DNA from 4 places in the Paenibacillus sepulcri genome. Region 1 is predicted to be linked to each of the others. Evidence: riboswitches for the same ligand, from Rfam matches in the RefSeq annotation. Region 1 holds a riboswitch; each other region holds the start of a gene.
The links. Region 1 has a riboswitch for cyclic di-AMP ahead of ACFOLF_RS24280 (hypothetical protein). Riboswitches for the same ligand answer to the same signal wherever they lie in the genome.
Positions count from the first base shown of each region.

Region 1 (7,991 bases):
AATACTCCGGATTGACAAACGGCACAATCCAGCCACGGTCAATCACAAACTCCATCAACCATAAGAACAACGATAAGGAAAGCGTGCCGTATATCGTAAAGATCATTCGCCGATGCCTCATATTTCTCCAGCCGAGCAGCAGCAGCGGGATATTTATGAGCAACGTAGTGACCGAAGGGGGCAGCGAAAAAGCATACAGCAGCAGGAGGGAGATCCCGGTAAGCCCCCCTCCATCAGCTTGTTGGGAATGATAAATAATGCAGGCCGAATGCGAAAATAGCCGCGCCCAGCATAATAGCGGCAAGCTGTCTGAGGGGAAACACCTGTTTGTTGATCATCACGATCTTAGTACCTCCGGAAGAATCCTCTGACTATAGGGCATAGAAAATAAGCCCGAAGAGCACAGAAACTCTCCGGGCTTCCCTACAATATAAAAAGAGGTTTGAATGCTAGAACAAACTAATATAAGAAGATGCACGGTCAAACAATACGGTTTTTGTCGCTGACTGATTATGACCGGGATTGCTTTTCAACTGCTCCAGAGCTGAGGAGACCAGTACACTTTGAATGGTATCTTCATGGTAATGCTGCAATAACCAAGCGAGATTATGAGGCTCCCTGGAATCCATGATGTCTCGGAAACGGTTGGACCATGTAATCCAGTCCGCGGGCTTTTGCCAATTTTCCAGCACCATATCGCTCCATGCTTGTCCGGCGTTTGTGGTCAGAAACAGGATGACCTGATAACGGGTCATTTTGTTTTCATTGAGGGCCACAATAAACAGCTCCATCCTTTTGACTTGAACGATCTGCAGGCGGAGTTCCGGTTCAGGCAGCGGGTCAGCTTTGGGCAGTGGGTCAACGGTTTGAACAGACATCTTTAAATTCTCTCCCTTTTTTCGCTTACGAGGTTAGCTGTCGGATTCGGACGAGAGAGCCGCCCTGCCAGAGCCGTCAGGCATCCGGATTCACCCCTTGAACGCCAGAAGTGTCAGACGCTCACATGGTTCCCCCGCTGCTTCCTTTGGAAGCACTCAGCGAATAAATGATAGCCGTAACAGGCTTGCCATTTATCATATTCCGTTCCTTTTCTTCTGTAAAATGATCCGCAGCCTGTTAAACACTTCATAACGCCATATTTTTCATTTAAAGTGAAAATAAGCGGCTAAAACCAGTCATTTTGCGCAATTACTCGTTCCCTCTTCATGTTGCTAATACGCTGCCCCAATCTTCATATAAGCTCCCGAAGGGCCTGGTTTCATTTTAAGCGGAGATAAAGAAAAACGGCGAAATACCGCGATATACAGAGCATAAAGAAGCATTGATCCTCTGAAAGCGCTTGAAAATATGTCCAGCGGCGTTATTTGTGCCCATAGCTGTTCTGGACATGCTTTACACGCCGTACGGCTGGGAGTATGATTCATATCGTGCTTAACAGCATATATCCATTTTTTTGATCGCTGAGTTTCCGCCTTCGGGTGGAAAGCGGGGGAACCATAGAGGCGTTGTTGGTATCCGATGTGAGAGTCGGATCGTACAGCGCAGGGGTGAATCGTTGCAGGAGTGTCATGAAACTCATGCAGCGTAGGGCGACTCTCACCGCCCGAATCCGACAGCTAACCTCGTAAGCGCAGGTGGAGAGAGGAATGGTGAACGAAGTGATCGATTAAATTCGACCGCAGAGCGTCACGTGCCTCTGCGGTTTTTTGTTGTATAGATTTTTGTATAAATCTTGAATTTGTTTCATTCGCTGAATATTGCGCAGCAGCTGCAGTAACGGGGGAACCAACGACCGTCCTCGTCCATCGGGACGAAGGCGACGGTCACGGGGTGAATCATCCGGCATTCCAAAATGCCGGGCGTAGGGCTACTCTCATGCCCGAATCCGACAGCTAACCTCGTAAGCGTACCGGGAGAGGCAACACTTATCGCGAGCGATCAGGACGTTTGTCATGGTCAAAGAAGCCGCAGGTAAAGGTTACTCTTTTCCTAAGGCTTCTTTTTTGTTGCCTTCTTCCCTGAATTTGGAGGAGAAAAGTATGGAACAACGGCCCATATTGGTGGCTGCATCGACTGAGGCAGGGAGAAAATTCGTACGGCTGCTGCTCTACAAACAGCAGCCTGTGGTCGCCCTCACGAATAATAGGAGGGAAGAAAAGCTGCTGCGGGAACTGGGCGTTAATGAAATTATACGAGTGAACACGACCCGCAGCAAAGCGGGAGCGGCTCCCCAATTTTCGATCGGACGCGTTTATATTTTTGAGTCGAGCCTGCCGCTCAGCTGTCAGTATCTGCAGCTCATGGCCAACTGGTCCTGCCAGGAGATTACCGTTATTACGACGGTATGGCATCCCGAGGTTATTTATAAAAAGCTCGGGGCTGCCTATATTGTGCGCACGCAATCCGGAGATGTCGGGTTCTTGCTCAGCCGCCTGAATGATCAACCATAAAGGGAGTGCTGTTATGTTGGATGTATGGATGATTTTGACTTTGATCGCCTCTTTCCTTGTTATCGCCGGATTCTTGGTCTGGTGCGACAAATCGATCGACGAGACGGAGGGAGAACGCTTATGACGCTGGTATTGATTTTTACAGGCGCGTTGCTGATCTACCTGGTGTATGCCCTGCTTCATCCCGAGAAATTTTAAATGAGCTTGAGAGTCGATTAAGCCCCAAGGAGGAACGGCTATGGACATATTGCAAATTATTATTGTGATCGGCGTTCTGATGCTGATCGCCAAACCGCTCGGGAATTATTTGTATCATGTATTCTCGAACGAACCTAACCGCACAGACAAGGTGTTCGGTCCGGTGGAGAAAGTGATTTATATGATCATGGGGCTGAAGAACAGGGCGGGGATGAGCTGGAAGAAGTACGCCATCAGCTTCGTTACCATCAACTTCATATTCGTAGCCATCAGCTATGTGCTGCTTCGGGTGCAGAGCGGGCTGCCGCTAAATCCGAACGGAATCGGCGATATGGAGCCCACGCTCATTATGAATACGATAATCAGCTTTATGACCAATACGAACCTGCAGCATTACAGCGGTGAAAGCGGGCTGTCGTATTTCACGCAAATGGCGGTCATCATGATGATGATGTTCACGTCGGCGGCGACCGGCTTCTCGGTTGCAGTCGCATTCGTGAGAGGAATCACAAGCAAAGGAAAAACGGTAGGTAACTTCTTCGAGGACTTCGTCAAAGCGCACACACGGGTCTTTTTCCCGCTGGCGATCATCGTCACCCTGGTGCTGGTCGCCCTGCAGGTGCCGCAGACGCTTGATCCTACCTTGTCCGTAACCACTCTGGAAGGCGCGACCCAGCAGATCGCAATCGGACCTGTAGCTTCATTGGAATCGATCAAGCATCTGGGCACCAACGGAGGCGGGTTCTTCGGCGTCAACTCGGCGCATCCGTTCGAGAACCCGAGACCACTTACGAATGTCATCGAGATTTTGTCGATGTGGGTGCTGGCTGCGGCGCTGCCTTTCATGTACGGCAGATTCGCAAAAAGCCACAAGCAGGGCTGGGTTATTTTCTCGGCCATGATGATCCTGTTCCTTGTATTCCTCTCTGTCGTCTATTCGGCTGAGAAAAGCGGGAACCCTGTCATGAACGGGCTTGGCATTGATGCTTCACAGGGCAGCATGGAAGGTAAAGAAGTACGCTTCGGGATTGCCCAGTCGTCCCTGTTCACAGCGGTTACGACGGCGGCGACAACGGGATCGGTCAATAACATGCACGATACGCTCACACCGATAGGCGGTCTTGTACCGCTTGCAGAGATGATGCTTAACGTCGTATTCGGCGGTAAAGGCGTGGGGCTGGTCAATATGCTGATGTATGCCATTCTTGCCGTATTCATCTGCGGTCTGATGGTCGGGCGAACGCCGGAGTTTCTCGGCAGGAAGATTGAACCGCGGGAGATGAAGCTGATCGCGATCGCTATTCTGGCGCATCCGTTTATCATTCTTGCACCGACGGCCATTGCCTTCCTGACCGATCTTGGAAAAGGGGCCATTACGAATCCTGGCTTCCACGGCATCTCGCAGGTGCTGTATGAATACACCTCATCCGCGGCTAACAACGGCTCCGGATTTGAGGGACTCGCAGATAATACGCCGTTCTGGAATATTACCACGGGCCTTGTCATGTTCTTCGGAAGGTATATTTCGATGATTGCGCTGCTGGCCGTTGCCGGGTCGCTGACCCGCAAGCAATGGGTGCCGGAGACGATCGGAACGTTCCGCACGGACAATGCGCTGTTCACATTCTTATTGATCGGGACTGTCATTCTGATTGGCGCGCTGACCTTCCTGCCAGTTATCGTTATGGGCCCGATCGCCGAGTATTTGACAATTCGTTAAAGGAAATGGGGTGAGCCGAGAATGAATGGAAATCGTAAAAAAAGCATGTTTTCTGGCGATCTTGTCGCCCAGGCGCTGAAAGCCAGCGTAATCAAGCTGAATCCCGCAGCCATGATCAAGAATCCTGTCATGTTTGTCGTTGAAGTCGGCACCGTCATCGTGCTGCTGATGACGATATTCCCGGGATATTTCGACTCAAGGGACCGCATCGGCTTCAATTTGACCGTGTTTGTAATCCTGCTGTTCACGGTGCTGTTCGCCAACTTCGCAGAGGCTTTGGCTGAGGGCCGGGGCAAGGCGCAGGCTGATTCACTCAAGAAAACGAAGCAGGAAATTATGGCCAACAAGGTCGTAGGCGGCGGCATCAAAGTCGTGCCTTCCACCGAGCTTCGCAAAGGGGATGTCGTCATTGTCTCGCAGGGGGAGATGATTCCCGGTGACGGCGAAGTCATCGAGGGTCTCGCATCTGTCGATGAATCGGCGATTACAGGCGAATCCGCACCCGTCATCAAGGAGGCCGGCGGCGACTTCAACTCCGTCACCGGCGGAACAAGGGTTGTCAGTGACCGCATCAAGGCACGGATCACAAGCGATCCCGGCGAAACGTTCATCGACCGGATGATCGCGCTCGTCGAAGGGGCGAAGCGGCAGAAAACGCCGAATGAAATTGCCTTGAATACGCTGCTGATCAGCTTGACGCTTATTTTTCTGATTGTAGTCGTAACGCTTGGACCGATTGCTTCCTACGTGGATGTCGATCTGGAAATTCCGGTTCTCATCGCTTTGCTCGTCTGTCTCATACCGACGACAATCGGGGGACTGCTGTCGGCGATCGGCATCGCCGGCATGGACCGGGTCACGCAGTTTAATGTACTGGCGATGTCCGGTAAGGCGGTGGAAGCCGCAGGGGACATCAATACGATGATTTTGGATAAAACAGGGACGATCACCTTCGGAAACCGGATGGCCAGCGAAATCGTCCCGGTGGGCAAGGCGAATGTGAACGAGACGGCTGCCTGGGCGGCGATCACCTCTGTACAGGATGAAACGCCGGAAGGGCGCTCCGTACTGGAATGGATGAAGAAGAACGGCAAAACGTATGATGCCGCGCTTGGCGAAGGCGGAAGCTTTGTGGAATTCAAAGCGGAAACCCGGATGAGCGGTATTGATCTGAAGGATGGCCGCATCGTGCGCAAAGGCGCAGTCGACGCGATCCGTAAATGGGTGCTGGCCCAGGGAGGCGCTATTCCGGCGGATCTGGGTACGCAGGCGGACCGGATCTCTTCCGAGGGCGGTACGCCGCTGGCCGTAGCGGTAGACAAAGAGATCTTCGGATTGATTTATTTGAAGGATACCGTGAAGCCCGGTATGCGGGAACGCTTCGACCAGCTTCGGGCAATGGGCATCAGGACGATCATGTGTACGGGGGATAACCCTTTGACGGCGGCTACGATTGCCAGAGAAGCGGGCGTCGACGATTTCATCGCCGAGAGCACGCCTGAAGACAAGATTGCCGTTATCCGCCGCGAGCAGGCCGAAGGCAAGCTGGTTGCCATGACAGGCGACGGCACGAATGACGCTCCCGCACTTGCGCAGGCGGATGTCGGACTTGCGATGAACAGCGGCACGACAGCCGCCAAGGAAGCGGCAAATATGGTCGATCTCGACTCCGACCCTTCGAAGATTATCGAAGTGGTGGCAATCGGGAAGCAGCTGCTGATGACCCGCGGAGCATTGACTACGTTCAGTATTGCCAATGACGTTGCCAAATATTTCGCTATTATTCCAGCAATGTTCATGCTGGCCATTCCGGAGATGGATGCTTTGAACGTGATGCGGCTGGGTTCGCCGCTGTCGGCGGTATTGTCGGCCTTGATCTTCAATGCGATCATCATCCCGCTGCTCATCCCGCTGGCCATGAAAGGTGTCGCTTACCGTCCGATGAGCGCTTCGCGTCTGCTCAGCCGCAACCTGTTCATTTATGGATTGGGCGGAATAATTGCTCCGTTTATCGGTATTAAATTGATTGATTTGATCGTTCATGTATGGATCTGACGAACGGCGCAAGGCTATAAATTCAAATGGAAAGAAGGAATCGTACCATGAGTACACCACTTACGGATAGCGGGAATGACAAGCAGTCCGGAGGATCGGTTTTCGGGATTGCCCTGCGGGCCGGCGTGCTGTTCATCGTACTGTGCGGAATCGCTTATCCGCTTGTCAGCACGGGACTTGCGCAGCTGCTGTTTCCCTCCCAGGCGAACGGGAGTCTGCTGAAGGATAAAGGCGGTAATGTAGTCGGCTCCGAATTGATCGGGCAGAACTTTACGAATCTGAGCTATTTTCAGGGACGCGTATCCAGCATCGAATATAAAGCGGAGGCTTCCGGCACCAACAACTATGCGCCATCCAATCCGGATCTGCTGGCGCGGACGAAGGCTTCGATCGAGCAGTGGCAAAAAGATAATCCTGACGTGCCGCTTGCGCAGCTGCCGCTTGCCCTGGTGACCAATTCGGGATCGGGTCTCGACCCGGATATTACCCCGCAATCGGCCCTGGTGCAGATTCCCAGAATCAGCAAGCTGACCGGCATTTCCGCTCAGGAGCTGGAGGCATTGGTCGATGAGCATACGCAAAACCGGGACTTGGGCGTATTCGGCGACAAGCGGATCAACGTGCTGAAGCTCAATCTGGCTTTGTCGGAGCTGAAGAAATAAGAGTAACCGTACCCTGTCCGCACGGCATTCCGCGGACGGGGCGGTTTCTTTTTCGGCAGAATCAACGGCATAATAGGCATATAAGCAAATCGATGATTGGCTGCGGGAGGGGGAGGGAACGTGACTCAGTTCAGACGCAAGACACCGGAAGAAATCCTGCATTCTATCTCCAGGCTGCACCGGGGACGCTTGAAGATCATTATCGGCGCGGTCAGCGGATCCGGCAAAACCTATCATATGCTTCGGGAAGGCAAGCTTCTGAAGCAGCAGGGGATCGATGTGGTCATTTGTGCGGTATCGACGATGCAGCGGTCGGAAACCGTCCAGCAGGCGCTGGAGCTGGAACGCGTGCCAAGCATCCATTGGCAGCGGGCTGGCAAGGAGCAGAAGGACCTGCCGCTGGATGTGTTGCTTGCCCGGAATCCGGAGGTTCTGCTCGTCGACGGTCTTGCCCACCGCAACCGTGAAGACGCCCGCTTCAAGAGCCGGCTCGAGGATATTCAATTTCTGATGGACCACGGGATCAGCATTATTACCACGATTAATGTGTATGAGCTTGCCGGTGAAGATGAATTTGTCTTCAAGATGACAGGCATCAAGGCCGAAGATACTGTGCCCTCGAATACCCTTGAATTGGCGGACGAAGTCCGGCTGATCGATGTTTCGCCGGAGACGATACTGAAGCGGATTGACGAGGGGGTATTGGGAGACAGTACGCATCCCGCCTTGTCCCGCCGCGGGAATCTCGGCGTGCTCCGCGAGATTTCGCTCCGGCTGATGGCCGAGGGCGTCAACGATTCGCTGGAGAAGCATCGGGAGGAGCAGGGGCTTATTGGTCCCTCCGGCGCGGCGGAACGGATTCTTGTCTCCGCTCAGTATCACTGGAACGGGTCGCTATACGTACGC
Region 1 is NZ_JBHRUP010000001.1:5,529,715-5,537,705, forward strand. Features, by position in the region: partial or broken gene ACFOLF_RS24270 (YitT family protein) at 1-338, opposite strand, end outside; gene ACFOLF_RS24275 (hypothetical protein) at 450-878, opposite strand; cyclic di-AMP (ydaO/yuaA leader) riboswitch at 886-1,050, opposite strand; cyclic di-AMP (ydaO/yuaA leader) riboswitch at 1,449-1,646, shown strand; cyclic di-AMP (ydaO/yuaA leader) riboswitch at 1,739-1,923, shown strand; gene ACFOLF_RS24280 (hypothetical protein) at 2,040-2,450, shown strand; gene kdpF (K(+)-transporting ATPase subunit F) at 2,571-2,648, shown strand; gene kdpA (potassium-transporting ATPase subunit KdpA) at 2,689-4,368, shown strand; gene kdpB (potassium-transporting ATPase subunit KdpB) at 4,390-6,423, shown strand; gene kdpC (potassium-transporting ATPase subunit KdpC) at 6,471-7,085, shown strand; gene ACFOLF_RS24305 (histidine kinase) at 7,206-7,991, shown strand, end outside.

Region 2 (7,991 bases), 1.5 Mb from region 1:
ATTTCGGATAAACAAGCGTTACATACAATTTTTCCCTTGAAGTAAGTGACATTCTCGGCATTACCGCAGAAGATACAAGCGGGCTCGTATTTTTTCAGCATAATGCGTTCGCCGTCCACATAAATTTCCAGGGCATCTTTTTCACCGATGCCAAGCGTACGGCGCAGTTCAATGGGGATTACAACACGTCCGAGCTCATCCACTTTACGCACAATACCTGTTGATTTCATCATAATCTATCCCGTGCTCCTCTCAAAATACTTATTTCGTCATTTTTCGACAAAGTTCTATTAATTCTTGTTTTTATAATACCAACGTTTCCCATAATAGTCAACCTTGATTCTGCTTGCAAATACGCCGTTTTTCTCCGTTTTATCCATAAGGATAGGGTGTATAGCCTTACATAAATCATACAACGATACTGACTATTTGGTAATGCGTTTACGACACAATTCGACACATTAAAAAGAAATTATGTCGAATAATTGAATATCGGAGGGGAAAAAGATGAATCCTAGACATCATTCGCTAGCCGAGGAGAAAGTATTTAAAGATCCGGTTCATAAATATATTTATGTGCAGGATGAGACGATATGGAATCTCATTAATACGAGGGAATTTCAGCGTCTGCGGCGAATTCGTCAGCTCGGTACATCTTATTTGACCTTTCACGGGGCGGAGCACAGCCGCTTCTCGCACTCACTGGGCGTTTATGAAATAACCAGAAAAATCATTTCCCAATTTGAACGGGGTGGTTATACGGACTGGCCCAGGGAAGAGAGGCTTGTGACGTTATGCGCCGCTCTGCTGCACGATGTGGGTCATGGTCCCTTCTCGCATTCCATTGAGCAGGTGTTTGATACTGATCATGAGGAATGGACATGCCGTATATTACTGGAGAATACTGAAATTAACCAGGTTCTCCGCGAGTGCGACCCCTCCCTGCCGGAACGGGTGGCGGCTGTCATCTGCAAAACGTACAATCAACCGATTGTGGTCAGCCTCATATCCAGCCAGATGGACGCGGACCGTATGGATTACCTGCTGCGCGATGCATACTATACAGGCGTCAATTACGGAACCTTCGATCTGGAACGCATTCTTCGCGTTCTAAGGCCGTATCAGGGACGAATTGTTGTAAAAGAGAGTGGAATGCACGCCGTTGAGGATTATCTGATGTCCCGCTACCAAATGTATTGGCAGGTTTATTTTCACCCGGTCACCCGGAGCTCGGAAATTATACTTCGACAAATATTTCGCAGAGCGCGCGAGCTTTATGGGGGCGGGTATGCTTTCTCATGGATGATCGAACCGCTCCGGCATCTGATGGAAGGTACGCTGGATGTGGAGAACTATCTCCTGCTGGACGAAGCCATGGCTCAAACAGCCTTTACGCAGTGGTTGAAGGAGGAGGATTCTCTGCTGGCAGAATTATGCACCCGATTCCTAAACCGAAAACTATATAAATACATAACCATGGACAATGCCGATGAAAAGCTTTGGCAGGAAATTCGTGAACAATTCCAATCGATCGGTCTGAATCCGGACTATCATCTGGAAATCGACTTTCCCTACGATATGCCGTATGATGTATACCGTCTGGGGCATGATTTCATGGACAAGGATGAACGTCCGCCGATTCTGCTTCTGGGGCAGGATGACCGCTTGTCTGAAATCTCCAGAAAGTCGGATATCATCCGCTCGATTACCGGAATTCATCAGGGCAAATATCATCTGTATTACCCCGAAGAGCCTTTACTTGAATCGGCCCATCTGTTGTCGCCGCATATCCGCGAACGATTCGGGCTCTTATTATAGAAGGGAGATCAACTTGCTTATGTTAATCGACACGCATACCCATCTGGATTCGAAACAATTCGACGAAGACCGCGCGGAAGTGATCGAACGGGCCCGTGCTGCCGGGATCTCGAGAATTATAAATATCGGCTTCGACCGGGAGACCATTCCCACGACAATGGCTCTGGCGGAGCAATATGATTTTATCTATGCGATTGTAGGCTGGCACCCTGTTGAAAGCATTCATATGCTGCCCGGGGACCTGGACTGGATTGCATCGCTTTGCGATCATCCCAAGGTTGTCGGAATCGGCGAAATAGGCTTGGATTATCACTGGGATACGTCTCCGAAGGACGTTCAGCAGCGTGTTTTCCGGGAGCAGATCCAACTTGCGCGGCAGAAGAAGATGCCCATTTCGATTCATAACCGGGAGGCGCATGAGGACGTGCTTCATATACTGAAAGAGGAGAATGCCAAAGATGTGGGCGGGGTCATGCACTGCTTCTCAGGCAGCTGGGAGACGGCGAAACAATGCCTTGACATGAATTTCTATATTTCGTTCGGTGGACCGCTCACATTCAAGAACGCGCGTGTTCCCAAAGAGGTGCTTGCACAGGTGCCGCTTGACCGTATTTTGATCGAGACCGATGCTCCTTATTTAGCTCCCCACCCCTATAGGGGGAAACGAAACGAGTCCGCTTTTGTCCGTCTTGTAGCAGAAACGGTTGCCGAAATTAGAGGGAAATCTGTAGAAGAAATCTCGAAAATTACGACAGAGAATGCTCAGAATTGTTTTGCTTTTAAAGAAAAAGGGCTATAAGAGGCAGCAATCAAGACATTTCGAGTGAAAAAACTAATTTTGAGTCAGTAAATTGGCAGTTTTTCACGTGATTTTCCTTAAAATTCGTTAAAATCGCGATTAATCTCTTCTTTACAATGAGCAGCAAAAGGCGGTATCATTCATCTCAGAGCTTCAAAACTTGCATTCCTTTTCCAAAATATCGCTTAATCTCCGAAGTCGGAGAGCGGGGGAACCAAACATTGATACACTTCGTATCGGACGAAGGGCAGTAAATGTTGAATTCTTCTTGGGGTGAATTTTATGGAAGCATGTGGTAGACATGCCAGCCATGAATAGGGCGACTCTCTCGCCCGAATCCGACAGCTAACCTCGCCAGCGTAATAGTGTTATAAGAGAGATCAACCTCGTGCATTTAATCCATGTCCCGTCGTCATCTGGGAAGCCACGAAACAGATCCTCTGTCGTCGTCGGCTTCTTTTATTTTGAATATTGCGTAAAAAGACGACATAGGGTTTACCATGGAGGTCGAGGTTGGAACGAGGAGTGGCGTGCAATCACGCCAACAAAAACAATAGAACCGTCAAAGGCAATCATGTAACTAGGCGGCGGGGCTATGAAGGAGGACCGAAGAAGTGGGCGCACTCCAGCTTAAGGATACCCATGGTAAACGATCATCCAGCATGTCTTTCGCATTGCGATGGAAGCATGAGAACGTGCGTTTAATATTACTGAGCGCTCTGATCTCAATCGCTATGACTTTCATGTTTCTGGTGTTGTTGTACGGAACGGCTGACAAGCACGTCTCCGTAGTAGTGAACGGACAAGAAACCATTGTTTCGACAAAACAATGGGTCCTTCAACGCCTACTGGATGAACAAGCCATCACGATAGGGCAGTATGACAAGGTGTCCTTACCTCTTAACGGGGGAATAAAGGACGGCGACCGCATCGTCATTGACCAAGCGGTACCGGTCCATGTGAAGGCAGACGGCAAGGTAAGAACGTTGTACACGACAGAAAGAACGGTTAAGGCAGTGATCGATCAATCGGACATACTGATACGCAGTCAAGATAAAGTTTGGCCTGCCCTGGAGGACAGAGTAAAGTCCAACATGAGTGTCACGGTCACACGGATCGAGAAGAAAATTTCGGAGAAGGCTTATACCGTTCCCTTTTCGGTCGTGAAGAAGGAAGACCCCAAGCTTGAGCAGGGCAAACAGAAGCTTATTCAAAACGGCAATGAAGGCAAAGTAGTCAAACAGTTTGAGAACGTATATGCGGACGGGGTGCTTGTGTCCCAGACTATGGTTACCAAGCTGACGAAAGCGGAGTCGGTCGATAAAGTGGTGGCGGTGGGTACCAAGAAGCCGGAAACGAATGTAGTTACGCTCTCAGCGAAGGCGGGCTCTTCTACAGTAACGACCAAGCGGGGCGACAAGCTGAAGCCTAAACAGATATTGAAGAATGTAACGCTGACTGCATATGCTGCGGGCGTTTCATCAACGGGCAAGTCAAAGAGTCATCCGCAATATGGGATAACGGCATCAGGTGCGACGGTTCAAGAGGGCAGAACTATCGCGGTTGACCCGAAGGTTATTCCTATCGGCTGGTGGGTCTACATTGAGGGTATCGGTTTCCGCAGAGCGGAAGATACGGGCAGTGCCGTCAAAGGCAAAAAAATCGATGTTTATTTTGAAAGTGAGTCTTATGCTGAGAAGTTTGGTCTCAAACGAGGATACACGGTTTATGTGCTCGGGCCGAATAAGCCGGAGGCAATTTAACCTTGGGACCTAACTCCCTTAATAAGGGTTTACCTCATTCATATCGTATTTTAAACATAAATATGCCATTATAAGGAGGGGCGATTGCCTCTTCTTTTGTATGTTTGTCTGAAGGGAATGGATGGACGGCATGATTAAGGAAATAATCGTAGTTGAGGGCAAGGACGATACCGTGGCCATCAAGCGGGCAGTTGAAGCGGAAACGATCGAAACCGGCGGTTCGGCTATCGGAGCGGATGTTTTGCGCAGGGTGGAGCTCGCACAGCAGCGCCGCGGAGTTATTTTATTTACAGATCCGGATCATGCAGGGGAGCGCATCCGTAAAATTGTTGCGCAGCGTGTGCCCGGCTGCAAGCATGCTTTTCTCCCCCAGGAGGATGCAAGCTACAAGGGGGATATCGGCGTCGAGAACGCCTCGCCCGAAGCGATTCGAAGAGCGCTCGCCAATGTGCGTACGGAAGCGGGCAACGGCGAAGGGACAAGCCAGCCCGAGATCACCTGGGACGATCTTATGCGGGCAGGTCTTCTTGTGCACGCGAACGCTTCAGAGAGGCGTCTAAAGATGGGCAATTTGCTCGGCATCGGCTATGCGAACGGCAAGCAGTTTTTTAAGCGTTGCTCCATGTTCCGAATTACGCGCGAGGAATTTGAGCTGGCATTGACAGCGATGGAGCAAGAGAGCAGCGAAAGGGGCAAGTCTTGAATGAGTGGTCCAAACGTGCATGAGGATGTAGCTTCGCCAAGACGCACACGCGACATCATTGCCAAATACGGATTTTCCTTCAAAAAAAGTCTGGGACAAAATTTTCTGATTGATCAAAATATATTGGAAAAAATCGTATCGGCAGCAGGGCTGGACGAAACAAAAGGAGCTCTGGAGATCGGGCCGGGCATCGGAGCCTTGACCCAGCAGCTTGCCGAGCAGGCCGGGCGCGTTGCCGCAGTGGAAATCGACAACAGGCTTATTCCGATTCTAAGGGATGTGCTCGCTGATCGCTCTAATGTTCATGTTGTGCATGGAGATGTGCTGAAGCTGAATCTGGGCGAGCTGATTGAGAAGCATTTTGCGGGGTTAAGCGGAGTCAGTGTAGTGGCAAATCTGCCCTATTATGTGACAACGCCGATTCTTATGAAGCTGCTTGAGGAAAAGCTGCCGCTTGAGCGTATAGTGGTTATGATTCAGAAGGAAGTGGCGGAGCGGATGGCTGCAAAGCCTGGCGGCAAAGAGTACGGCAGTCTCAGTGTGGCGGTTCAGTATTATTGCGAGCCGGAGCTTGTCTGCATCGTGCCGCATACGGTATTCATCCCGCAGCCCAATGTGGATTCCGCTGTTATCAAGCTGACGGTGCGCAAGCAGCCTCCTGTTGATGTGAGGGATGAAGCCCATTTCTTCCGTACTGTCCAGGGCAGTTTCGCACAGCGGCGCAAGACAATCTATAATAACCTGACAGCTTTGGTGGGCAAAGAGAACAGGGAGCTTCTGGGACCTCTTCTGGAGAGCTGCGGCATTGCTCCTGCACGCCGCGGCGAGACGCTGTCGCTGGATGAGTTTGCCCGCCTTAGCCACGCTTTGCTGGAAGCCGGACTGCCAAGCTAGAGATCTTCGGACGGCTTAAAAACGCACCATTGACGTTGCTGGCCCATAGGATAGACGAAGAGGTGATTTGCCCATGAAGCAAGGGGACCTGGTCGTCCGCAAATCGTATGGCGGGGACGTCCTTTTTCGCGTTGCCATTCTAGACTCAGAAATAGCAATACTGAAGGGTACGGACTACCGGCTGCTTGCAGACGCTCCGATTCGCGACTTGACGGTTGTTTCCCATCCGGAATCCACCGGTGCGGCCAAAGAGGTTCGCGTTAAGGTAAATGAATCGATGCGGCGCATGAAGGAGCAGCGGGAGAAGCTGGTCATTCATAATGCAAGCGAGTTGAGGAGGGCGACAAACGAAAGCCAGCCCTACTTTGAAGTGCCCGGCAAGGTGCTCCATCTTGATGGAGACGGCAATTACATGAAGAAAAGCATGCAGCTATATACGCAGATGAAGGTTCCTGCACATGGCCTGCATGTGCATGAGTCGCAGATGCCTGAGCTGGTACAGCGTCTGCTGCCGCAGCTTAATCCGGATGTTATTGTAATTACCGGCCATGACGGGGTTTTTAAAAATACGCCGCAGCATGAGTTGATGAGCATCAACAGCTACAAAAACTCCCAGAACTTCTGCAATGCAGTGCGCATTGCGCGGGAGTATGAGAAAAGCCGTGACGGCTTGATTATCGTTGCCGGCGCCTGCCAGTCCCATTATGAGGCTCTGCTGCAGTCCGGTGCCAATTTTGCAAGCTCACCAGGCCGGATCCTTATTCATGCCCTGGATCCTGTTTATGTTGCCATCAAAGCGAGCTATACGTCCATCAGGGAGACGGTCAATCTTGCCGATGTGATTCATGGCACGATCAGCGGGATCGATGGCGTGGGGGGGATTGAAACGTTAGGAAAATACCGCGTCGGACTTCCCAAGCCCAAAACATTGACGGGTATCAAGCCAACCGTATAATATTCCACTTCGCAAAATATATTATGCATCCGGCCCAAAATTAGACTTTTCATTATTGACAATTTGTTTGCCGCACTGTTATAATTATAATTTTTTGACAAACCACCTCTTTTTAGTTATAATGGACAAGGAAAGAGGTGGTAGTGGACAATGGCTAAAAATGCACTGATGGAGATCAAACGCAGTTTGGAAATCCATGTCGGCTCCAAAATACGTCTTCGCGCAAACGGTGGTCGACGAAAGACCATTGAACGAACCGGAGTGTTGGAAGAAATCTACCCTTCTGTATTCATTGTCAAACTTGACGAGGAGCAGCATGCGTTCAAGCGGGTCTCCTACAGCTACGCAGATATTTTGACTGAATCGGTTGAAGTGACTGTAGATAGCGATGATGGCCAAGTTCGCATTACGTATATGCAATAAAAGAATAACAAGCCTGATCGAGTACGGAGACCCTTCAAAAGTCCGTACTCTTTTTTCTGTCCATTAAGCGTCATACCCCAAGCGAATCTCCAAAAACAGCCTGTTTGCCCGCGTGCATGAAGAATTTAAATTCAAGCATACTAACGGTAACTTACAGGTCGAAGGAGGATTCTATTGGGATGAGCCGCAAACGCCGAAGCTTTATGAGCGAGCAGTTGAAGAATGAACTGGCGAAGGACCTTGGATTTTACGATACGGTGCAGCGCGAAGGCTGGGGCGGCATTAAAGCCAAGGATGCCGGGAATATGGTGAAACGGGCAATTCAATTGGCTGAGGAGGCTGCCGCCAAACAATTCACCGCTCCTCAAGCCGCGCCAAACGTGCAGCAGCGCTTCACAGCATCCACGCCGCCAGTCGCCGTTTATGTGCCGCAGGGACAACCGGAAAGAAGCGCAGGCAGTTCTTTCTCGCCGGCTTTTGTGCAGACCATGCAGTCGCGTCAGCCATATCAACCACGCCATTAGCCGATTGGATTTCGGGAGATGAACTCCTTGGATGACCGGATATATTTTATCCAGAAGCTAAGATGCCTGAGCGGACATAAACGCCGCGCAAAGGACATCTTAGCTTTTCTTA
Region 2 is NZ_JBHRUP010000001.1:4,010,172-4,018,162, reverse strand. Features, by position in the region: gene ACFOLF_RS17790 (AbrB/MazE/SpoVT family DNA-binding domain-containing protein) at 1-233, opposite strand, end outside; gene ACFOLF_RS17785 (HD domain-containing protein) at 508-1,818, shown strand; gene ACFOLF_RS17780 (TatD family hydrolase) at 1,838-2,617, shown strand; cyclic di-AMP (ydaO/yuaA leader) riboswitch at 2,790-2,992, shown strand; gene ACFOLF_RS17775 (3D domain-containing protein) at 3,232-4,380, shown strand; gene rnmV (ribonuclease M5) at 4,511-5,083, shown strand; gene rsmA (16S rRNA (adenine(1518)-N(6)/adenine(1519)-N(6))-dimethyltransferase RsmA) at 5,084-5,977, shown strand; gene yabG (sporulation peptidase YabG) at 6,051-6,932, shown strand; gene veg (biofilm formation stimulator Veg) at 7,083-7,355, shown strand; partial or broken gene ACFOLF_RS17750 (small, acid-soluble spore protein, alpha/beta type) at 7,535-7,708, shown strand.
Region 2: linked by a shared signal. The riboswitch ahead of ACFOLF_RS17775 (3D domain-containing protein) and the one ahead of ACFOLF_RS24280 (hypothetical protein) in region 1 are both predicted to bind cyclic di-AMP.

Region 3 (7,991 bases), 2.9 Mb from region 1:
CGTTTGGCCGATTTTGGTTGGCAGTCTGGCGCCTGCTTCACGAAGCAGCTCAATTGTAATCTCCATCAGAAGCGCTTCATAGAGCGGCGGGAAAGGAACGCGGCTGCGCGATTCCGTCAAATTAAGCAGCATCGTATGAGGAACCATTTCATAATGGAACGTCGTTATCGAGACATAGAGGGCCGTAAAGCCGATGGTGACGACAAAACCGATAATCCGCAGCAGCCGCAGAGCGGTCCCCAGCTGCCATCTCTGGTAATAATCATCCGGCGAAGTGAAAAATTCAAAGAATGAAGTCGGACAGCTGAATGCAGAGGGCGAGCCGTCTACCAGACATATAACCCTTCCTGCTGTTAGCTTGGAGCAGATGGCATCCGGCCGTTCAGTCGTCAGAAATTGCGGGAAGACGGAATTCGGATTATCGTCGATCATCTGTACAAGCATATTGGTATCGAATACAGCATCGATTTCAATGCCACGGATCCGTTCTATGAGTTTGTTTGTCAGCTCGTCATTGGCGATGCCTTCAATATAAGCGACAATGACTTGCGTTTTTGTAACTTCCCCTACTTGGAGCGAAATGGTTTTCAGCTGCGCGCTGTGGATCCGTCTGCGGATAACGGTCAGATTATCCGTAATATTTTCCACAAATCCGTCATGCGGACCGGCAATTACCGTTTCGGTCTCGGATTGCTCAATCGATCTTCCGAATGAATTCAGCAGATCGATCAAATAGACTTCTTCCCGGAAGAAGACCGCCGCTTGTCCGGCCAGAATGCCGTTGACGCAGGTGTGATGATCCTGAGCTGCCACGAAGAGAGAATGCTCCTGCGTCAGGATCGCAGCTATTTGTTCATTGCCGGCGGCACTGGCAAGCGGGGCGACGAGGTCATGATGAAGCCTGTCCATATTCACCAGATTGGAGAAGTACACGATATGCAGCTCCGGCTTGCCCGGAAACATGCGGTGAAAGATATCCATACAGTTATGCAATTCCTGAAGCGTCCTGTCCAGTGAAGGCTTGTCATTGTTGTTGGAAGCAGCGCTCACGGTTGGCCCCCTTGGAAGGAAGTGGGTAATGCAACCTCATTTTCCCCTCAACGTCCGTCAATTATTCTTGCAGACATTCATGCTTGCCGACTAGCGAATTTATTGAGCGGCCATCTGTTATATACGTAACAATTACGATATAATTCTTTTTAGACAAGTGAGGAAGGATGAACGGCTATGACAATAAACGGGCATCACCATGAGCAAAACAAGATTCCGATCCATCTGATCTCCGGCTTTCTCGGCAGCGGCAAGACAACGCTGTTGAATCGGGTGATCGATTACTATAAAGCAGCTGATATTAAAGCAGCTATTGTTATGAACGAGCTTGGAGACGTGAACCTCGACGGTCAGTTCATTGACGATGATGTGCCCATGGCGGAGATGCTCGGGGGCTGCATCTGCTGTACGATCAGAGGCGATCTGGGCCTCGAGCTGAAGCAGTTGATTGAGGAGCATCAGCCCGATGTGGTGCTGATCGAATCGACGGGGGCAGCCAATCCAATGGAAATCATCGACGCGGTGACGGAAGCGGCTTTGTTCATTCGGGTCGATTTGCAGACAATTGCGACTGTCGTCGACGGGCCGGAACTGCTGGTACGCAGCCGGCGGGGCGGCAGAACCTACAAGCTGATGCAGGATCAGATCCGCTGCGCGACCGATTTGATCGTGAACAAGGCCGACAAGCTGAATCCCGAAGAGCTGATTGAGGTCCAGCAGCTCATCCGCGAGCTTAACGGCTATGCGCCGCTGACCATGACGGTACGCTGCATGACCGAGCTGAACATGTTCGATCTGTCGCCCAAGGACCACACGGACGCGGAGTACAGGCAGCTGCACGGGAAGCATGTCTGCGGGGCAAACTGCAGGCTTGAAGGGCATGATCATGAAGGTGTGCAGCATTCCCATTCGCATGATGACGAGTCCCAAGAGGCTCACGCATCACACGCGCATGTGATGTCCTTCACCCATTATTTTGCGGGACCGGTCGACAGCCACTCCTTTGAAGAGCTTATCTCAAGGCTTCCGCAGGAGGTTTACAGGGCCAAGGGTATTGTTACCTTCTCGGACACGAACAGCCGCTTCTTATTTCAATATGCGTACCGGGAGCTGGAATTTACGCGGATTACGCCGCAGGGCAAAGTAAATGATGTGGCTGTATTTATCGGGGAGCATTTCTCCAGGAGCTTGCTTGCGCAGGAGCTCGCACAGCTGCAGTGAGGAAGAAGCTTGGGTCCATGCCCTGATCTTTGGAAAAAGTTGACTATAGCTCTGTAAAGTTGGACAAACTATCCAGGTGATAGACAACCCAACTTCATAAGGAGCTGACAGAAACGATGATAGCGTGGAACAGCAAATGGATCGCAACAGCAGCGGCCGGCATGATTCTGGCGGCGGCTTTGCCGTCATTCGCCCAGGCTGCGGACTTGACACCGCCGCTCAGCACTTCCTCTTCGCAGGAGCAAAACGGGAAAAACGAGCAGTGGAGCAACGGTCATGATCACCGGAAATACAGCGAGAGTGACCGAGAGAAGCACCGGATGAGAAGGCTGACCGAAGCCGCCCGGTATTTTGGTATTGAGACCGCAGGCAAGGATGCCGATCAGCTGCGCGAGGAGCTCAAAGCTGCCCGCAAGGCGGACGAAGCCAAGTGGAAACGGTTTGAGACGGAACAGAAGGCGAAGCATCTGGCGAAGCTGCAGGCATTTGCCAAGAAGCTGGGCATTGCCACGGAAGGCAAGGACGCCAGGCAGCTCCGCCAGGAAATCCGCGAGCGCTGCAAGGATAAACATGAGAAGCAGGAGCACGGCACTAGTTCAGAGGCTCCTGAACCTAACAAGCTTAAGACAGCCGAGTAAGTAAACAGTAATGAAGCGCCTGGAGCAATCCGGGCGCTTTTATTTACCTTATAGCATATATAAGTTTCTCTCCTGTAAGTATATATAAGGTCTAATGGAAGAAGCGAACTGCGCCGCCAAAAGAACCGCGACAGCTGTTTCTTCCTGTGGGCTGGATGGATTTCTTGAGCAATCCGGGCCTCATCCTTGCTTCGTTTATTGCCTGCATGCCTGTCACGTAATCTCAGCCGTTCAGAAGGAATACCAAACCCGCTAAGAGAATGAATATAACAGAAGTTTCCAGAATGGAAATTCATATATTGATAACAGGGGCAGGTTTGGGATGAACAGAAAATGGCTTAATTCTCCATTCACGTATGCGCTTGGCATGTTTGCTTTGATGATTCCAAGCCAGGCCTTCAATTCTTTTTACAGCTATTTTTATGTAGAAAAGCTGGGTCTTGGAGTGGGGCTTGCTACGCTGGCCCGGACCATCTATTTAATATGGGACGCGGTGAATCAGCCGATAGCCGGCTATCTGTCGGATCGCACCAGAACGCGTTTCGGCCGGCGCAAGCCCTGGATTTATTCGGCCATTCCTTTTTTTATGGCTTCATTTGTCATGGTTTTCGCTGTGCCGCAGGGATTGGGGAATATGAACCTCTTCCTTTGGTTCCTCGTTTCGCTTATTCTCTATGAAGGGGTTGCTACGATTCTCTGGGTGAATTACGGCGCTCTCTTCCCGGAGCTGTTCCGGGGCAGCCGATTGCGGGCCAAGGCTTCGGCAATCCAGCAGGGCTTTCAGATTGTGGCAATCCTTATCGGATCGGCGCTTACGCCTCTCGTATTCGAGGCCTTCGGCTTTGGCTATATGGCGCTTATCTATGCCGTGGTTTTCGGGATATTCATGCTCTTGTGCGTGATGAGCGTGCAGGAAGGGAAAACGGAAGTTTCCGAGCCCAGGCTTGGTTTGATCGAATCCTTCCGCGAGACGTTGAAGAACAAGGAGTTCTGGATATTCAACATTGCCAATTCGTTCGCCCAGACGGTGAACGGGCTGCTCAGCTCGATGATCCCTTTTTACGCCAAATATACGCTCCGCATTCCCGAATCCCAGGTTTCCCTGCTGTTGGCATCGATATTTGTATCGGTTATTCCCCTTGTGGTCGTCTGGTACTGGATCGTTAACAAGCTTGGTTCCCATAACGGCTGGAGGGTTTCTCTCGCTGTTTATGCCTTGTCCGTCATACCGCTGTGGTTCGGTCAGGGACTTGCCAGCGGGATTGTATTCGGGATTATTGTCGGCTTCGGACTGGCTGGGTATCTGGTTACTCCGCCTGTGCTGAACAGCCGCATCATCGATCTGGATACGGCCAGAACCGGCCAGCGCAGGGAAGGCGTGTATACGGCCGTCAGCGGATTCATCACCCGCTCCAGCGGTCTGATCTCGGCCTTGGCGTTCTGGACCATCGGCATGCTCTTTGGCTATGTAAGCGGCGACGAACCCGGACCGAATCCTGATTTGACCTTTCGCGTCCTGGTCTGTGTTGTCCCATTTTGTTTACTGAGCGTTTCCTTGATTCTCTCGTTTTTTCTGAAGCCATTTCCGAAAAGTCAGGATTGAATAAAGTATTGGAGGTGCGGCAGATGGAGAAATATTTAATTTTGAATGCGGATGATTTTGGGCAGAGCGAGGCCGCCAATCAAGCTATTATGTATTTGCTGGAGGAGCGGAAGGTATCATCGGCAACGATTATGCCGCCTGCTTCGGCCTTTGAGCAGGCGGCAGCGTGGTGCCGTAAGCAGAAGGCTGCGAATATCGGGCTGCATCTGACGCTAACAAGCGAGATTGCCGCTTTGCCCTGGAAAAGCCTGACCGGCGATCCGTCGCTGGAGGGCCCGGACGGGCGCATGCACGCCACCATCGAAGCTTTCGAGCGGCAGTCCGATCCGAAGGCGGTTGTACGGGAAATGCAGGCACAGTTCCAGGCGGTGAAGCAGGCGGGTCTGACGGTCTCCCATGCGGATAATCATATGGGAAGTCTCTATGGGCTGGCGACAGGCAGAAGCTATCTGCCGCAGGTGCTGTGGCAGTGCTCCCGGCGCGGCCTGCCATTCCGTCTGTTCCGCTGGATCGATCCCCGGGACAAGTTTCTGGCGTCCATTCCGGGGGCGGAGCAGGCACTGCGCAAGGTGGTCCATCTTGCGGATACGCTCGGCGTGCCGATACCGGATTATCTGCTGAGCCATACGTATGGCGTGGAAGAAGGGGAAACCTATGAGAGCTTCAAGCAAATGATGCTGGCAAAGCTCTACGATCTTCCCGAGGGAATCTGCGAGACTTATATTCATCCGGCAGCCGAGGACGAGCATATGAGCGCCCTTGTTCCATCCTGGGAGAAGCGGGTATGGGAATACAAGCTGATGCAGGGGGATGATTTCGCTTATGCGCTGAGGGATGCCAAGGTTGCCCTGGCGACTTACGATGATGTGCGCAAGTACAGAAAAAAGCCAAGGCTCAAATCCGCGGCTGTGCTGTTGAGATCGCTTATGACCAGACAAAAATAATGGGTAGGAAACATAATAGGTCATAAATGAAGATATCCTGCGAAAAAGGTTGATAGGAAGAGGATAGGATCTATGTAAGCGTTTATATCGCTATATAGGGTAATGAGCTAAAATATTCTCCAGTTTCCGTTGCTGTACAACAAATAAGTGAAGGAGTAATATTCAGTAAGTGAAGCAGCAAGTCGCGGAAAAGAGTTTCAATTTCATAGAAATCCTTAATCGCTGAGTTCTGAAACAGAAACGGGGGAACCATGGAGGCAGATGCAGTTGATCTGGTCTCAGGGGTGAATCACCTGGCGCAAGCCAAGGTGTAGGGCGACTCTCGCGCCCGAATCCGACAGCTAACCTCGTAAGCGTACGGAAGAGGAATTATCGTTGTTTTAACCATGTTCAATTATGGATAAAGCCGCGGAAAGCTCCTAACTTTCTGCGGCTTTTTTTATGCTTGAAATAAGGGATAGGATCATTTGCTTCACAACAAAATGCAGCTAAAAGGGGAAGTCACAGTGGTAGGCAGATTCAAACGGTTATTAATCGGACGTCCAATGAAAAGTGCGGAAATTGAAGGGGAAAGGCTGACCAAACTTAAAGCGCTTGCGGTATTGTCCTCGGATGCGCTCTCTTCAGTCGCTTACGGGACGGAGCAAATTCTGATCGTTCTGATGGCTGCGGGCTTCGCGGCGGTATGGTATTCCATCCCCATCTCGCTTGCCGTGCTGGGTCTTCTCCTGATTCTGATTTTGTCATACAGGCAAACGATCTTCGCTTATCCCGCCGGAGGCGGGGCTTATGTAGTAGCCAAGGACAATCTGGGCGTCCGCACCGGACTGCTGGCCGGAGGCTCGCTGCTTGTCGATTACATTCTTACTGTCGCCGTCAGCACATCCGCCGGGACTGATGCCATTACATCGGCTTTTCCGTCCTTGCATGATCATCGCGTACTGATTGCACTCATCATGATTTTGTTCTTGACCATTATCAGCCTGCGCGGAATTACGGAATCCGCGTCCGTGCTTGCCATGCCCGTTTATTTGTTTGTCTTCGCGATTTTCGCACTCATTATTTCGGGAATCATCAAGTATGCGCTCGGAGGCGTTGACGCGCATCCTCCGGAAATCGGCGCCGCAGTATCGAATATCAGTCTTTTCCTGCTTCTGAAGGCCTTCAGCTCCGGCTGTTCCGCGCTCACCGGCGTGGAGGCGGTGTCCAACGCCATACCGAACTTCAAGCAGCCAGCCAATCGCAATGCCGCCGCCACATTGATCATGATGGGCGCCATTCTGGGCGCTATGTTTGTGGGAATCAGCCTTCTCGCCTACTGGTACGGCATTACGCCGAATCCGAAGGAAACCGTAGTCTCCCAGATCGCCGATTCCACCTTCGGCAGAGGCGTGATTTATTATATCATCCAGGGAGTCACTGCCCTGATTCTGTTTCTGGCGGCCAATACAGCCTACTCGGCCTTCCCCCTTCTGGCGTTCATGCTGGCCAAAGATAAATATATGCCGAATGTGTTTATGGTGCGCGGCGACCGACTCGGCTTTTCCAATGGCATTATCATTCTGGGCATCTTGTCCGCTCTGCTCGTGGTGCTTTTCCATGGCGATACGGAGAGCCTCATTCCCCTGTATGCGGTAGGTGTCTTTATTCCCTTTACGTTATCCCAGCTGGGGATGATGGTGAGGTGGATTAAGCTGAAGCCAGCCAACTGGATCATAAAATTAGTCATCAATACAATTGGCATGCTCACCACTCTGGTCATTACGCTGATTTTTATCTTCACCAAGTTCGGCCATGTCTGGATGGTCTTTCTCTTCCTGCCTGTTGTGATCTGGATCTTTCTGAGCATCAACAAGCATTACCGCAATACGGCGGATCAATTGCGGATCAACATGGAAGCGGACAAACCGGTTATTAAAGGAAGCACCATCGTGGTTCCGGTAGCGGGCATAACGCGCGTTGTCATGCAGTCGCTGAGCTACGCCAAGTCGCTGACGGAGAATGTGGTCGCCGTTTATGTGGGATTTGATGATGAAGATATTGAACGGATGGAGAAAAAGTGGGAGGAATGGAATCCCGGCGTCCGTCTCATCGTGCTCCGGTCCAGCTATCGCAGCGTGATCAGGCCGCTCATGAAATTCATTGATACGGTCGAGTGGAAAAGCGCGGAAACCGATCATATTACCATTCTCATTCCCCAGTTCATAACCAAGCATTGGTGGCAGTATATTCTTCACAACCAGACAGGCTTGATGCTGCATGCTTATTTGTTCGCCCAGAAGGACGTAGTTATCACGACAGTCCCCTATCATCTGAATCGGTAAACTAACCTGCCATGCGCATTGTTTTGGAATATCGATGCAGCTGATAGAATAGCAGCTCAAGCATCAGGCGGTCTTCATCTCTTGCTTAGCAGTAGATTGGCGCTGGATATAGCGCTCCAGCTCGCCCTGAAATTCCAGCTGCAGAGCTGCTGAATTTTCCAGATCGCCGGGAGTGACCAGCGAGGCCGGCTTGTCGGCAATCGGAAGTCCG
Region 3 is NZ_JBHRUP010000001.1:2,659,828-2,667,818, reverse strand. Features, by position in the region: gene ACFOLF_RS11925 (spore germination protein) at 1-1,050, opposite strand, end outside; gene ACFOLF_RS11920 (CobW family GTP-binding protein) at 1,228-2,271, shown strand; gene ACFOLF_RS11915 (hypothetical protein) at 2,388-2,909, shown strand; gene ACFOLF_RS11910 (MFS transporter) at 3,232-4,512, shown strand; gene ACFOLF_RS11905 (polysaccharide deacetylase family protein) at 4,536-5,456, shown strand; cyclic di-AMP (ydaO/yuaA leader) riboswitch at 5,667-5,827, shown strand; gene ACFOLF_RS11900 (APC family permease) at 5,963-7,780, shown strand; gene ACFOLF_RS11895 (hypothetical protein) at 7,844-7,991, opposite strand, start outside.
Region 3: linked by a shared signal. The riboswitch ahead of ACFOLF_RS11900 (APC family permease) and the one ahead of ACFOLF_RS24280 (hypothetical protein) in region 1 are both predicted to bind cyclic di-AMP.

Region 4 (7,991 bases), 1.7 Mb from region 1:
TTCACCTCCAGCGGTCTCTCTGAATCCTGCCGCAGAACCGTTTCCCAGTACAGATCGAGTTGTGCCGGATCCATGGTGGAGGCTGGGGCATATTGCTCCAAATCCCTTTTACGCCGCGCTATCGCGTTCATCCTGATCTTCCTCCTTCAATTGGACATGCAAGAAGAGATGTGTTCGGCCCATAACAGACACGTATTTACAATAACATGATTGCTGGCGGCCGAGTAGACTTCTCTTTCAACCAGGTACTCCGGCGGGCTCTGCACGAGAAAATAAAAGAAGCCAAGCCCAGGTCCGATTGGACCCGAGCTTGGCTTCTTCGAATGCATAGAAATTATATAGCTAAAGCACCTATAAATTTCTATTATACGCTGCTTATATGTCGGAGTGAAGAAACCTGGCTTGGCCGCCAACGGACGGCGCAGCCGTTTCTTCTTATCCGGCCATTAACAAAGGCAAGGCAGCTTCTTTGTCCTAATCCTGATGTCTGGAGGGATCGGAGGAATTCTCTTCGAATACCTCTGCGGCTTCCTCCGCGGAGAACTCCGTATCTTCTTCCTCTGCAAGAGGCATTTTATTCAACTCCGTAGACTGTACGTCTGCTTTGGATGCCTTGTCTTGTGGGTTTGCCACGTAGACACCTCCTTTTTCAATATAACAACAATCATTAGTTTGCCGTATTTTGGGGATTTTATGCAAACTTCCCATTCATTGAATTTCTCCATGCGCGTCCTGAACTCAGTTAATGTCGCTTGCCCACAGGACGAGCGCCCGATTGTCGCGTTCGGCGCCAAGAGCGCGCAGCTCGGCGGCCATATCCGATTCGGCAATATCCTCTCCGTTCCAGCGTTCAATCTTGATCCTGCTCAGCCCCTGCTGGCGCAGCACGGTCCGGAACATATGCTTCAACAAATCGGGCATATCCGCAGCTTTGGTTATGGCTTTCGACTGGGCAGATCCGGTTTCGGATTCGGGGGGAGATTCCAGCTCCACGATCCGGCGGCCATTATTCTCGATCCAGAAGCGCCACTGGCCCCGGTATAGCACCATATAGTTGCCCCTCTTGCGGGAGAAGCTTGCCCCCTGGACGGCAGGCCAATCTGCGGCCAAGCCAAAAGGATTGGCGGGATCGACGGCGGAAAGCACAGTGATGGAATCGTCATTGCGGGCTAATACCGGCTCGCGTACGGAAGCGATCTGCTCCCGTCTGGCAAACTGCAGATTAGGCACGCCCTCGACAAGAAGGCCGCGCGTTACTACGCCCCAATGCTCCAGCTGCCGCAGCACGGGCAGCAGCTCATCCCAGCTGAATGGCGAGAGATGCGAGACTAACTCCTTGGATATAATGCCGTAGCTGTCCAGTAAATGCTGGGTCCAGTACAAGGCAGGCTCAGCCCCGGCTTCAACCGCCGCCGGATTCTGGGCAGCTTCGGGCTGCCCGCGACCGGGCTCTGCGCTGTCATGATCGTGCAGGGAGCCAACCCAATACCAGCGCCCAAGGCCTGATCCGGTCTTGGCGTGCTGTTTGCCCTTGGCGATCAGCTGCAGGCGCAGCGGCGCGAACTGATCGTTCGAGACGCGGCCCTCCCACACCAGATCGATCAAGTCTGCCAGCAGCTCGGAAGGCAGCTTGCCATAGTCGCGGCTCAGCTTGGTGAGGAAGCTCGCTCCGCTGTTTTGAAGCAGAGCGAGCAGCTTCGGGTTGCCGGACTGCTCATCCGGCGGCTGCTTCACATAAGGCGTATAAAGCGGCTTTGCATCAGCGAGGAAAAAGGCGATTTTACCTTCCTTCTCGCCCTCATCCTTGCGCCCCAGCCACAGGACTTCGCCGGATGCGCAGAGCAGATCCAGATCCTCCTTGCGGTAGCCCGTGATCCGGGCAGGGAAAATAATCGATTCCCAGTGCGATGCCGGCAGATAAAATCCCTGCAGCCGCTCAATAATAGTCCGCAGGCCGTCAATGCCGCTGAGCTGCGTCCCGGGCAAAGCATGCTGCAGCATCGACATATGCGCGCACCAGCGAATCGGATCGACGGGCTCCGCCTGCTTGCGAGCCTGCTCCATGGTCAGCCGGATCAGCCGTTTAGCCACGCTCCGGCTCGTCCAGATCCGCTCGTCCCTGTCAGCGGCGAAGGGGGCCTGCTCGATAAGATCCAGCCGGATCAGCGCCAGAATAACATGCTCGGCATCCGCTGCAGTGAGGGCCGGATACCGCCCGCGGAGCTCCTCCTCGGTGAAGGAGAGCCGGTGCTGGGCGAACCGTCCGGCAACGAAGGCAATCGAGCCGTCCGTCCCGGGAAAGCTCTCGTACATATCATTCTCGTCCGTACAGATATAACGGACTTCCCCGCCGAACGTCATGGTCATCACGCTGCCCGATTGCTGCAGAATGTTAAGCCAATCCGAACAATCCCCGCCAGCGCCCGCAATTGCTGCGATTTCCCCGAAAGAAAGATCCCCCCGCCATTTGAGCAGCGTGTACAGCTCGCTTGAGGAAGAGGGGATGAGATCCCCGCTTTCCAGCCGCTTGGCCTCATCGTCGGCAATCAGCGGATCGATGGCCCGGCGCACGGCATCCTCGCCGAACAGCTCGCCTGCAAGCGTCCTGCTGACGCTCATCAGCTGCAGCTGCGTAGCTTCGCTTAAGCCGTCGCCTTCATAGATTTGCGCATTCACGTATTCCCACAGGAACTGCGCGGCAAAAGGCGACGGGTTATTCGTTTCCTGCACCACGATATCCATATATCCCGTCGAGATGTCTGTGAGCAGCCGCTTCAGGCCGTTGATATCCAGGTACAGATGAAGGCATTCCCGCATCGCTTCCTGCAAATAAGGAAAATGCTCCGCGTACGGCAGGGATTGCTTCAGCAGCTCTTCGCTGCGAAGGCGCTTCTGCCACATTGGCGTCCGGGTAAAGCTGCGCGAGAGCAGCAGGGACGTCTCGGCTATACGCCGGAAGGCGATGGCCAGCAGCGGCGATCCGGCGATCGCTTCGGTCATGAGCGGCTCGATGCTCTCCGGCGTGATATGCCACAATGTCTTCAGCCAGGAGGCATCCCATTCCGGCAGCACCAGCTCGATTCCGTTGTCTTTGGCATTGCCGTACATCTTGTAAGGAAGCAGCCGCTTGAATTGATGTTCAATGGCAAGCAGCCAGGTCCGGTTGATCCGGCGGCCGAACGGATTGTGGATAATAACCCGCGTCTGGTTCATCAGATCGCGGTAATGCTCAATGACGATCCTGCGGTCAGTCGGCAGAGCCAGCGCCCGGTGCTGGGATTTGGCAAATCCGATGAGCTCTGCCGCAGCATTTGCATCGAGTCCGTACTCCGTATCCAGCCAGTGGATGGCCGCGATTTCCGATTCATCCGACGGGGGCTGATCCGTCCCGCCCCCGCCTGAATTCCCCGGCAAAGAAGCGGGCTGCACGCCGGTGTCCTCTTCGCCCCAATGCATGCGGGCCTCCAGCTCGCCCATGAATTGTCCCAGCTTTACGCCGAGCTCATAGCCCCGTCCCCCGGATTCCGCACGCCAGAAGGGAATTTCACTGAAGCGGTTCGGCGCTTCCCTTACATAAACCCGGTCGTTCTGGATGGAGCTGATCATCCATGAGGACGTGCCGAGCTGAAACACATCTCCAACACGGCTCTCGTGGATATATTCCTCGTCCAGCTCGCCCAGATGGACGCGGCTGTCCGCGTGGTGAACCGGATACGCGGAGCTTTGCGGAATCGTGCCCGCTCCGGTGATCGCGGCCATGGCGGTATTCGCCCGCTTGCTGAGCAGGCCGCGGCTGCGGTCCCAATCCATAAGCGGCTTGGCGAAGGGATAAAAGCCGGCCAGCACCTTCAGTGAAGCCTCCAGGCGCCCCATTGGAAACCCGCGGTAGCATTCGCTCCGCGAAATAAGCGCGTGGAGGCGGCTAACCTCCAGATCCTCCGCCGCGACCATCGCTGTAATCTGCTGGGAAAGCACATCAAGCGGCTCCTGCGGCAGTACGATCTCCTCGATATCACGGCGTGTGATATCGCGGCAGAGCACGGCGGATTCCGGCAGCTCGCTGCGGCCGCGGGCCAGGATGAAGCCGCGGCTCACATCGCCCACGGCATGGCCGGCGCGCCCGATCCGCTGAATGCCGGCCGCGGCCTGCTTCGGGGAATCGATCTGAATGACCAGCTCGACATGTCCGACATCGATGCCAAGCTCCAGGGACGAGGTGGCCACAAGGCAGCGCAGCTCGCCTGCCTTGAGCATGCCCTCGATCGTTAGCCTGCGCTCGCGCGCAAGGCTGCCGTGATGGGCGCGCGCCATCTCGTAGCCGGCGTGCTCGTTGAGCCGGAGCACAAGCCGCTCGCACAGCCGGCGGCTGTTGACGAAGATCAGCACAGACCGGGCGTCGTTCATTAACTGGAACACCCGGTCAACGATCGGCAGCCAGACGGCTTCGCGGGTCTTGGCCGGCTTGCTGAGATCGGGCATCGTAACCCGAAACTCAATGGACTTTGACATTCGGCTCAGGACGATCGTAACAGGCCGCTGACTGTAGCCAAGCGGGTGCGGGCGCTGCCCGGTCTCTGCACCTGCTCCGGCAGCGGGCGGCGGGGAGCCGCTATTTTGCACGGAATCCGGTAATGCAGGGTAGAGAGAACGTCCGTCCGTCATGCGCCCGGAGCTCGTATCCGCTTCCTGCGGGCTGACGGCTTCCTCCCGTCCGCCGGCCGCCCCAGGAGCGTCCACGGCTGGATGACCGGCCGCCGCATCGGCCCGCTGCTCCCAGCCTCCGAGGAAGCGGGCAACGCGTTCAAGCGGCTTTTGTGTCGCCGAGACTCCGATGCGCTGCACCGGCTTCGGGCATAACGCACTGAGCCGCTCCAGCGACAGGGATAAATGAGCTCCCCGCTTGTCTCCGGCCAGCCCGTGGATTTCATCCACAATGACCGTTTCCACCGTCTGCAGCATGCCGCGTCCTTTCTCGGAGGTAAGCAGGAGGTAGAACGATTCAGGGGTGGTAACCAGCACATCCGGCGGATTGCGCACCATTCTGGCGCGCTCGCTTGAGGACGTATCCCCGGTCCGCACGGCTGAGCGTACTCCCGGCCATGCGAGGGTCTCCGCTCTTTGATGCTCTTCATGGAAACGTTCAATAGCTTCCATAAAGCCGATGATATGGTACTGAATATCGTTATTAAGCGCCTTCAAGGGCGTAATATAAAGTGTGCGCACGCCTGGCTTCCAGCTGCTGCCCGGGGCCGTGGCGGCGATTTTGCCTACTGCGATTCCGTTCAGGCAGGGCAGCAGCGCCGCAAGTGTTTTACCGGAGCCGGTCGGTGCTGCGATGAGCGTATGATGATTGTCCATAATTGAAGCCCACGCGTCCAGCTGAATATCGGTCGGCTCGCCGAAGGCCTGCCGGAACCACCCCGCAAGAGTCGGATGAAACACCTGCAGCGCAGGGGAAAGCTCTGTCATCACCTAACAGCTCCTTTCATTCATACATCAAGGTTGGGATTGTGGTTATATTATACCCATTTTCCCTCTGATTGCGAGATTCGCCGGCACCCTCCGCACAACGCCCGGGTCTATCGGGTCCATTTTGACGGCATCCAGCATGCGCTGGACTGTTTGAATACCGGAACATACGGGGTATATATAAGAGCCGCTTCTTATTTCATACACCCAAATGAAAAAGCAAAAACCGCAGCAGCTTGTCCAATCGGACAAGCGTCTGCGGCTATGCATCAGCATTCGTTAGCGAATGCTCATTGACACTGATCAACCAGCGTCTTCGCTGTCAACCAATTCATCAGAAGGTTCGTCAGCGTATTTCTCGAATGTCTCAGGGCTCATTACGCGGCGGGCAGTAACATAGCGTTTAACGTAGTAAGAGTCACTGAGGCTGCTAATGGTAACGCCCTTGCTGGAGGAGGAATGAGCAAATTTGCCGTCTCCAACATAAATGCCGACGTGCGAAATGCCGCGACCATTCGTATTAAAGAATACGAGATCACCAGCAATCAAGTCGTCCTTGACTACTTTCTTGCCCAGCTTGGACTGAGCGGAGGATGAATGCGAGATCGAGACGCCGAGTTTGTCAAACACGTACATCGTAAATCCGGAGCAGTCAAATCCTTTGGTAGTCGTCCCTGCCGTGCGGTAAGGAGTGCCGATCACATCACTGATAACGCCGTCCATTTTGGAGTCTGCTAGTGCGCTCCCAACTTGGAATAAGAGTACCAATGCTAGACCGATGAGTAGTGCAGAAACTTTTTTCAAAAAATGTGACCCCTTCCGGTTGCCTGCGAGGTTAGCTGTGGGGTTCGGTTGAAGGCTCCCTATGATACCCTCTGACATTCGTTGCAGCAAATGTCGGGATCAATTCACCCAAGATGGTTCCCCCGCTTCTCATCCAAGAGAATTCGGCAATTTTTTCATGCTGGCATACTAATTCTGTTTTTTTAGCGAATCTCCTTCCAAATTCACAATTTGTTCACAAATTAGAATTATTAGAGTGAAACTTTTTGACAACTCGTCTCGTTATCTTATTGCAAAAAATGCGAAAGGGCCTTCCGGCATCTGCATGAGCCTTTTTTTTGTGGTCTAAACTTGAGTCTTAAGTCCATGCGGCAGTTGAACGCTTCCGATTTCACCCGCATTATCGACAATATCTGACTGCGCCTGTTTCTCTAATTCGCCTTTCAGATGTCATATTTTCAAAACAAAGAGGGACCAACCGCATCAAAACGGCTGATCCCTCTTTGATATTTTTAAGTTCTCACCGGCAACTGAACCGACTTCTGCCTGCTGCCTGTTTCGCTAGTAAGAGCGGTGGTCAGGTCTGCTTGGAATGCCATACTTCATATTGCGAGGCTACCGTCCACACTTTCATAACCGTACGAACCAGATGATAGCTTTGATGCAAAATGAGTGCAATCAACCCGGCCCAGAGCATGGAGGCCGAGGCCATGGTCAGACTGAGCGCCATTCCAATGGCCCACATTAGCAGCGAGATGCCGGCCAGCGGAATAAGATGCCGCACCCCGCCCCAGAATGAGCGAAGCGCGCCGTTTCCGGACACAACGCCGAACTGCATGGCGAGGAAGAGCAGGTGGAGCAGCGCCGCCCACACCAGCCAACCGCCGGCCCAGGGCCCGATCTTGTTGGCGATGTCCGCCAGACTGCCGCTGCTGAGCAGGGCATCAAGCGCTTTGGGCAGCAGCCATACGCCCGGAGCCAGCGTCAAGGCCGTTTCGATGCCGTATAGCAGTGCAATCGGCTTCCACGCCGTACGGATTCCTTTGATAAATCTTGTGCCGTTCTCATCCTGGGCATGATGCAGGGAATGGAACAGGCCGGCGTTCAGGAACGGGGTCAGGAGCATGCGCCCGAGCAGCAGACTTGCGAAGAGCCAGATATAGGGACGAATGAGATCGGTCTTGAGCAGCTGGAACTGCGCCTCCGTCAGGAAAAGCGCCACAGCTCCGTCCGAGGGTGCGCTGTCCGGGTAACGCTTCAGCAGCGGGACCATAATTCCTTCAACCGAACGGTAGAGGAAGAAGCCCCACAGCAGCTCATACAGGAACAACATAATAATGATGTAAAAATGCTTCATCGTCAGATGCCAGCCTTGCTTCACATGATGGTTCATGCAAGCCTTCACCTCCTTTTTTCTCCATTTGTTTGGCGGGTACCTGCCGGCTCCAGGTCGCCAGGCTACCAGGCAAGTGAAGTGAAGATCCCCTCCAGCAGCTTGGCAACGCCAATGCTCCAGCGCGTTTGTACCTTCTCCGGAAGCTCGGCTTTCATGAAATTGTTAATATGCTTGTTGTCGAGCACGTTCTCATTCTGTGGATCAATCGCTGCCCAAAGCAAAGGAGAGGAATGCACCAGCGTATATTGAATGTGCATCTGCGCCGCATCCCAAACCTTCGGCAGGGTCGTCCCGTCGGCAAACTGGAAAACAATCGGGACAGGTCCGTAGCTGCCACCATTCT
Region 4 is NZ_JBHRUP010000001.1:3,859,883-3,867,873, reverse strand. Features, by position in the region: gene ACFOLF_RS17010 (acetylxylan esterase) at 1-131, opposite strand, end outside; gene ACFOLF_RS17005 (hypothetical protein) at 475-633, opposite strand; gene ACFOLF_RS17000 (DEAD/DEAH box helicase) at 739-5,469, opposite strand; gene ACFOLF_RS16995 (C40 family peptidase) at 5,773-6,273, opposite strand; cyclic di-AMP (ydaO/yuaA leader) riboswitch at 6,279-6,432, opposite strand; gene ACFOLF_RS16990 (hypothetical protein) at 6,830-7,645, opposite strand; gene ACFOLF_RS16985 (M1 family metallopeptidase) at 7,711-7,991, opposite strand, start outside.
Region 4: linked by a shared signal. The riboswitch ahead of ACFOLF_RS16995 (C40 family peptidase) and the one ahead of ACFOLF_RS24280 (hypothetical protein) in region 1 are both predicted to bind cyclic di-AMP.